Methylococcus capsulatus: one gene and its partner. The protein of the gene in region 1 interacts with the protein of each later gene in a pairwise test. Links are inferred from orthologs where the notes say so. Each region holds a gene or a part of one and is shown on either strand. Other genes may lie near its edges.

Region 1 (3,612 bases):
CTCTAGCCCGCGCCCCGAAGTCTCGACGAACAACCCCATTCAAGCCTCCTGAGGAGCGGCTTCGGCCAGGGCTTCGAGCAGGCCGTCGATCTGCTCGTCGGAGTGCGCCGCGGACAGAGTGATTCGCAGCCGGGCGGTGCCTGCCGGCACCGTCGGCGGACGGATGGCGCTCACCAGAAAGCCCCGCTCGCCCAGCCGACGGCTGGCTTCGAGGGCATCGGCATTGGCACCGATCACGAGGGGCTGGATCGGACCGGGCAGGTCGCCGAGTTCGAACCCCAGGCTCGCGGCACCGGCACGAAAACGCCGTACATTGCAATGCAGCCGCGCGCGCCGCTCAGGCTCCTCACGCACGACACGCAAACTGACCCGGGTCGCCTCGGCGACCGCAGGCGGCAGCGCTGTGGTGTAGACATAGGTACGAGCACGCTGGATCAGATAGTCGATCAGGGCCTCCGAACCCGCCACGAAGGCTCCGAACGTGCCCAGCGCCTTGCCCAGGGTGCCGACCAGAACAGGGACCTCGGTCGCGTCCAGGCCGAAATGCTCCGGGGTTCCGCGCCCTTCGGCGCCCAGGACAGCCAGGCCGTGGGCATCGTCGACCATCAGCCACGCCCCGCCGTCCCGGGCAACACGCGCCAACTCTGGCAAGGGCGCCAGATCCCCATCCATGCTGAATACACCATCGGTGACGACCAGCCGGGTTTCGGCACGGGACTCGACCAGAGCGGCTTCGAGAGCGCGGGCATCGGCATGGCGGTAGCGCTGGAAGCGGGCGCCGGACAAAAGGCCGCCGTCCAGCAGCGAGGCATGGTTCAGCCGGTCCTCGAACACCGTATCGCCGCGCCCGACCAAGGCGGAAACGACACCGAGATTGGCCATGTAGCCGGTGGAGAACAGCAAAGCCCGCGGACGTCCGGTAAATTCGGCCAGTTCCTCTTCCAGTGCATGGTGCGCCGCCGTGTGGCCGCAGACCAGATGGGAAGCGCCGGATCCGACGCCCCAGCGGTCGACGCCGCGCCGGAAGGCCTCCCGTACTGCGGGGTGGCTCGCCAGCCCCAGATAATCGTTGCTGCAGAAATTGACCCTGGGGCGGCCGTCGATGACGACCCGGACGTCCTGGGGACTTTCGACGATACACCGCCGCCGGTAGGCATCGCGCGCCTTGATCACCTGCAAGGCCGAGGCCGGATCGAACGCCATGGAACTCAGCAGCCTGGGCCCGCCATGCGCAGCCCCAATCGCGCGAACAACTGCCGATCGCGCCGAGCCTGGGGATTCTCCGTCGTCAGCAGCTTGTCGCCGTAAAAAATCGAATTGGCCCCGGCCAGAAAACACAGGGCCTGCATCTCGTCGCTCATATCCGAACGGCCGGCCGACAGCCGCACCCGCGACGCCGGCATCATGATCCGAGCCACGGCGACGGTGCGGACGAAGTCGAACGGATCGAGTGCCGCCGTATCGGCCAGCGGCGTGCCCTCCACCTTCACCAGCAGATTGATCGGCACGCTTTCCGGGTGCCGTGGCAGATTGGCGAGCCCCATCAGCAGGCCGGCACGGTCGGCGGCGGATTCACCCATGCCGACGATGCCGCCGCAGCACACATGCATGCCGGCGTCGCGCACCCGCTGCAAGGTATCCAGCCGGTCCTGGTAGGTCCGGGTGGTGATGATCTCGCCGTAATAGCTTTCCGAGGTGTCCAGGTTGTGGTTGTAGTAATCCAGCCCCGCTTCCTTGAGCCGCCGGGTCTGTTCATCGGTCAACATCCCCGCGGTGACACAGGTTTCCATTCCCAGCGCCTTGACGCCTTCGACCATCGCCGCGATGGCTTCCACATCGCCATCGCGCGGACTGCGCCAAGCAGCGCCCATGCAGAACCGTGTGGCGCCTTCTTCCTTGGCCCGGCGCGCGGCGTCCAGCACCTCTGCCAGCGGCATCAGCGATTCGCGCTTGACGCCGGTCTCGTAATGCGCGCTCTGGGGGCAATAGGCACAGTCTTCCGAACAGGCGCCGGTCTTGATGCTGAGCAGGCTGCTGACCTGGATTTCGTTGGGATCGAAATGGCGGCGATGCACGGTCTGTGCCCGGTACAAAAGCTCGTTGAACGGCAGCGCGAACAAGGCTTCGATCTCGCCGTGGGTCCAATCGTGGCGCAGCACAGGCTCGCCCTCCCGCTCCTGGTTCATCATTACCGCAACTTCCGCATGCATTACACTCGATCTCCAATGGATGACCCGGATACCAGCTCGTTGCGACGGTTGGCGCCCTCACCTGCGCATCTCCCGGAGGGAGAGGGGATTCCGCCCCCTTCTCCCTCTGGGAAGAAGGGACGGCGATGAGGGAAAGCCCAACCAAAATTCGGGTACGGCCGGGTTAGAAAGTCATAACACGAACACGCCGACAGCCTCTGTCAACGCGCAAACATGAAAACTGTAAACGGCTGGCTGAATATTATACAGAACTGGATCTATCCGCCCACTTGCCTGTTGTGCGGAGCTTCCGGAGAACGGGGACTGGATCTGTGCGGGGCATGCGAACGCGACCTTCCACGGACCGGCACCGCGTGCCTGCGCTGCGGCGAAACCCTGCCGGACGGCGCCCCCAGCCCCTGCGGCCGCTGCCTGCAACAGCCGCCGCCGTTCGACAGTTGCCGCGCGGCGTTCCGCTACGAAGAGCCCATCCGGCATCTGATACACGGACTCAAGTTCGGCCGTCGCCACGCCTGCGCCCGCACGCTGGGAGAACTGGCCGCCGCCCACTTCCGGACACATGCCGAACTGCCCGAACTCATCGTTCCGGTTCCGCTGCACCCTTCCCGCTACCGCGAGCGCGGCTTCAACCAGTCGCTGGAAATCGCCCGGCACGTGAGCCGGAACTTGAACATCCCGCTAGAACTGCATGTCTGCACCCGCAGCCGCAATACCCGGCAGCAATCCGCTCTGTCTGCGAAAGATCGGGCGAAAAATATCCGTGGTGCATTCAAGCTGGAACATAGAATCGGCACACGCCATATCGCCATTTTCGACGACGTAGTCACCACAGGAGCAACTGTCGGGGAACTATCTCGGACATTACAGCAGGATGGGGTAAAACAAGTAAGCATTTGGACCATAGCGAGAGCGTAATAATACCCTCGCCACAGTCAACATTAAGGAACCTCTGCAAAACCGCAGGATCAGGTTCAAATCGATTTATAAGTGATTGATCGCATTGATTCTGAACTTGTTAAGCTATGGGCAGAATCCGGTTTTGCAGAGGTTCCTTAAGTAAATAAACACTACTTTTGTAGCACCATTAGATTGCCACCAGCCCAGACGAACTTCCAGCCATTGGCGCCCCATGATGTCAATAAATTCTGAACTTCAGACTGACTACCATTACTAAGTTTAAGAACGGTGTATTGGTATGTCGGGCTGACGGCATTGGATGTTGGCGCCATCAAAAAAAATAAGCTCAGCGCAAAAAGCACAAGCGACGCCTGAATTGAGATTTTCTTGAATGAATTGCGATTCACAATTTCCTCCATTATTAATTAGGAAAGGTTTTCCAGCCCCCCAACTCATCAGCAGATTGAGCAACAGCATCTGTCAGTAACGAAAGTTATTCGAGATC
Region 2 (3,588 bases), 620 kb from region 1 along the record:
TCGGCCCCGGCCTCGATCAGCACCCGCGCGGCGGCGCGGCTGACCGGAACCAGCCAGTCGATGATGCGGCGCCGATGGTAACCTATGACATAGGGCATCCAGCCCCCCTGGATCAGGTCGCGGTCGGCATCGTGGATTTCCAGCACGTGCTTGAGGCCGAACTGTGCCAGCCAGCGGCTGACCATCAGGTTATGGGTGAAGATGCCGCGGGCCCGGCGCAGCTCGCCGAACTTGCGAACGAAGAACGGCCACAGGCCGAAACGGGTGTGCAGCCAGGGATCGAGCCGCAGGTCCAGGGCTTCGTCGATGCCGAAATCGCGCAGACGCGCTGCGACGGTGACGCCTTTGGCGGGCGGCAGGTATAACCGGGTCGGCACGCCGATCCGGGCGAAGCTTTCGGCCACGTGCAGCGCCTGGATCAGGTTGGCGCCATTGCGGTGCAAACGACAGCGGGCAACATAGATCAAAGGTGCATCGTTCATCGAGCGGACTTCCTTTGCCGGCGGCGGGTGCGCAGTTGGTAGAGTGTCGGGGTCAGCGCAGGCTGTCGAGTGAGCCAGTACACCGCCGCGCGCCAGTAAAGGTCCAGACGCTTGCCCAGATGCCAATACCAGGGCCGCTCCGGCAGCACCAGAGCGCCGCTCTCATCAGGCGTCACGCCTTCCAGCTCGGCCAGCCAGCTCTTGTCCTTCTCGTAGCCGAGCTCGATCAGAAGCTCGGACAGATCGCCGTACTTCGCCATCTGCGCCACCAAGTGCGGCTTGTGCTGGCGCCAGTTGCCGATGCTGCCGGGGTCGATCGGCCGCAGACTCCCCAAGGCATCGAGCGAATCCCGGGAGGGCCGGGCATGGCGGTGGAATTCACTGAAGGGATGGCGCTGCTTGAGGAACGGTAGGCGCGCCATCAACTCGCGTTGCACAGCGTCGGGGCCGGTGACCAGGTCTTCATAACGGACGGTGATGAAGCGCGGATGGTCCATGAGTTTCTTAGCCGCACCGTGCAGTTCGCGCCAGAGCCCCAGGTTGCTCCAATAGCGCTGCGTGTCCTTGCGGTGGCTACGGCTGGAGATAGCGTCCCTTGGGTCGCGGAGCAGGTAGATCACCCACAGGTCGGCGTCCACCGCCAGGAATGGGGCGACCACGGTGGTTTGCAGCGGATACTTGGTCAGCAGGATCTCGTCGCTGTAGTCATAGGGCTGGTAGATGCTCTGTTCGTGCTCGGCATAACCACCGATCTCGAAGCAGGTCACCATGAGTTCGTTGAGCAGTGTCGTGCCGCTGCGAGGCGAGCAGCCGACGATGTGGATGCGATGGGTCATTCGATGTCTCGGGTCGGAAAGGCCGCGGGCGCACCGTCTTTGAACACGATCAGTTCGCCGGGCTCCATGGCGGTCCAGGATTCGTTGTCGGTCAGCGGCTGGGTGGCGATGACCGCTACCCGGTCCTCCGGCGTGGTGAGGTCGGCGAAATCCACCGTGAGGTCTTCGTCGACCAGGTGAGCATGGCTGAACGGTGCCTGTCTCACGATGTAGTGGAGATGGGTGGAGCAGTGTGCCAACATGAGATCGCCGTCGGACAGGATGTAGTTGAAAGTGCCGTGTTCGGCAATATCCCGCGTGACCTCGAGGATCATGCGGGCCAGATCCGCGCTTCCGGGGGGCTCGGCGTAACGGTCACGCAGGGTTTCCAGGATCAGGCAGAATGCCCGCTCGCTGTCAGTGGTGCCGACCGGACGGTAATGGCGCTGGCGCAAGACCGGCAGGTTCTCCAGGTTGCCGTTGTGCGCGAAGATCCAATTCCGTCCCCACATCTCCCGCTGGAAAGGGTGGCAGTTGGCGAGTGTAGTCCCGCCGACCGTGGCCTTGCGGATGTGGGCTATGACATGGGTCGACTTGATCGGGTAGTTCCGGATCAGTTCGGCGATCGGCGATCCGGCGGAGGGCTGGTAGTCCAGGAACAGCCGACAGCCACGATCCTCGAAGAAGGCGATACCGAAGCCGTCGGTGTGGTGCCCGGTGCGCCCGCCCCGCAGAGTGAAGCCGCGGAAAGAGAAGCAAATGTCCGTCGGCACGTTGCAATTCATGCCCAGCAGTTCGCACATGGGAGGGGAGAGTCCGCCAGTTCTGAAGGCGCGTATTCTACTTCAGGCGCTGTTCCTGCATCCGCGGAGTCCGCCCGGTCTCCCATCTGGAGCTTGGCAGGCGGAATCCGATACGGCATGACAGCGATCTTTGACTTACCTTTTGAACCCAGCCCGTCCTGCGGACGCTTCATGTTGCCCGATGTGGCCGGCCAAGTCCATCCACAGAGCCGGCAGCCCCAGGCTCCGCAGCCATTCCGGGCCGTCAGATGCCTTCAGCATGGCGATGGTGCAGGCGCTGCCGGCGATGAGCGCATGAGAGGCGGCCACGCTGACCGAGGCCAGCCCTTGCACGGGCCAGCCGGTCCGGGGATCGAGGATATGGCCGTAGCGTTTGCCAGCCACGCTGATGCAGCGTTCGTAGTCGCCACTGGTAGTGACCGCGCCGGAGCGAACGCTGAGGGTGGCCAGGAGCTTGCCGGGTTCGCGCGGATGGTTGATGCCAACCTCCCAGGCCGTACCGTCCGGGTGCGGCCCGATCACCCGCAGGTCGCCGCCGAAATTCACCACGCCGGCCGTGATGCCGCGTTCGAGGCAGCGCGTTGCCGCCCGGTCGGCGGCGTATTCTTTGCCGATGCCGCCGAAATCGAGCTCCATGCCGGGCACCTCGAATTTCAGCACCGGCCGGTCCCAGCGCAGTTTGTCCCAGCCGACCCGTTCCAGTAGGGCTTCGATCTCGCTTGGCTCGGGTAGCCGGTCGCCCGCGAAATTCCAGGCTTGGCGCAGGATGCCGGAGGTCACGTCGAACAGGCCGCCGCTCTGTTCGTAGCAGGTCTTGGCGTAGTCGAGCAATGCCGCCATCTCTTCATCGACCACTACCCCGGTTTTGCGTCCTGCCCGAGCGTTGATCCTGGACAGCAGACTGTCCGGCCGGTAGCGCGAGTAGCGGGCTTCCAGGACCTGCACTTCGCCGATCACTTCCCTCGCCACGGCCTGAGCCTCGGTTTCGGTTTCGGCATAGAGGATCAGGTGGCAGGGCGAACCCATCGCCCGGAATGGGAAACGGAAGGGCTGCAGGTCCAAAGGTTCGTCAGAATTTGAGATTCAGGTTGACCGAATACAGGGCGAAACTGAAATTGTCCACGTGACTGCCGGTGCCGCCCATGAAGCCCATGCCTTGGGTGCGCTGATACAGATCCACCCCACCGCCGATCTGCAACATCCCGAAGAAGGTCTTGTTCACCTGGAGTCCGCCACCGACCGCGCCGAAACTGGCGAGCCGGTAGTCGGAGGAATACAGGCCATCGGCGGTGGGTCGGTCGTAAACGGTTTGGTAGAAATAGGCGGAGCGCTGGGTGTAATACCTTAGGCGGAACGTCAGCATCGTCTCGTACGGCAGCGGCTGCAGCCAGCCGGCTTCGAAGGTGTGCGAGTCGATGTTCCAGTTGTCCGAATAGAATCGGTAGTCCAGGTGCAGGGCGGCCGCATTGAGCTCCGGGATGTTGCGCA

Evidence for each region. The genes of interacting proteins can lie anywhere in the genome.
Region 2: the proteins of bioB (region 1) and N4J17_RS07845 interact in binary tests that used the Escherichia coli proteins (3 or more experiments, as listed by UniProt). The link is inferred for Methylococcus capsulatus from one-to-one orthologs.

What each region holds. Positions count from the first base shown.
Region 1 is NZ_CP104311.1:2,211,705-2,215,316, reverse strand. Bases 200-3,086 are described here. They hold bioB (biotin synthase BioB), read right to left. Parts: upstream 2,190-3,086; coding sequence 1,209-2,189; downstream 200-1,208. Other genes in these bases: N4J17_RS10990 (ComF family protein), read left to right, coding at 2,424-3,086; bioF (8-amino-7-oxononanoate synthase), read right to left, coding at 200-1,203. Also shown: pimeloyl-ACP methyl ester esterase BioH, read right to left, coding at 1-39; more of bioF, read right to left, coding at 40-199; more of N4J17_RS10990, read left to right, coding at 3,087-3,125. UniProt on the Escherichia coli protein: Catalyzes the conversion of dethiobiotin (DTB) to biotin by the insertion of a sulfur atom into dethiobiotin via a radical-based mechanism.
Region 2 is NZ_CP104311.1:1,595,101-1,598,688, forward strand. Bases 208-3,082 are described here. They hold N4J17_RS07845 (class II glutamine amidotransferase), read right to left. Parts: upstream 2,101-3,082; coding sequence 1,315-2,100; downstream 208-1,314. Other genes in these bases: N4J17_RS07835 (glycosyltransferase family 4 protein), read right to left, coding at 208-482; N4J17_RS07840 (sulfotransferase), read right to left, coding at 479-1,318; N4J17_RS07850 (FAD:protein FMN transferase), read right to left, coding at 2,236-3,082. Outside these bases: more of N4J17_RS07835, read right to left, coding at 1-207; more of N4J17_RS07850, read right to left, coding at 3,083-3,162; N4J17_RS07855 (DUF3570 domain-containing protein), read right to left, coding at 3,170-3,588.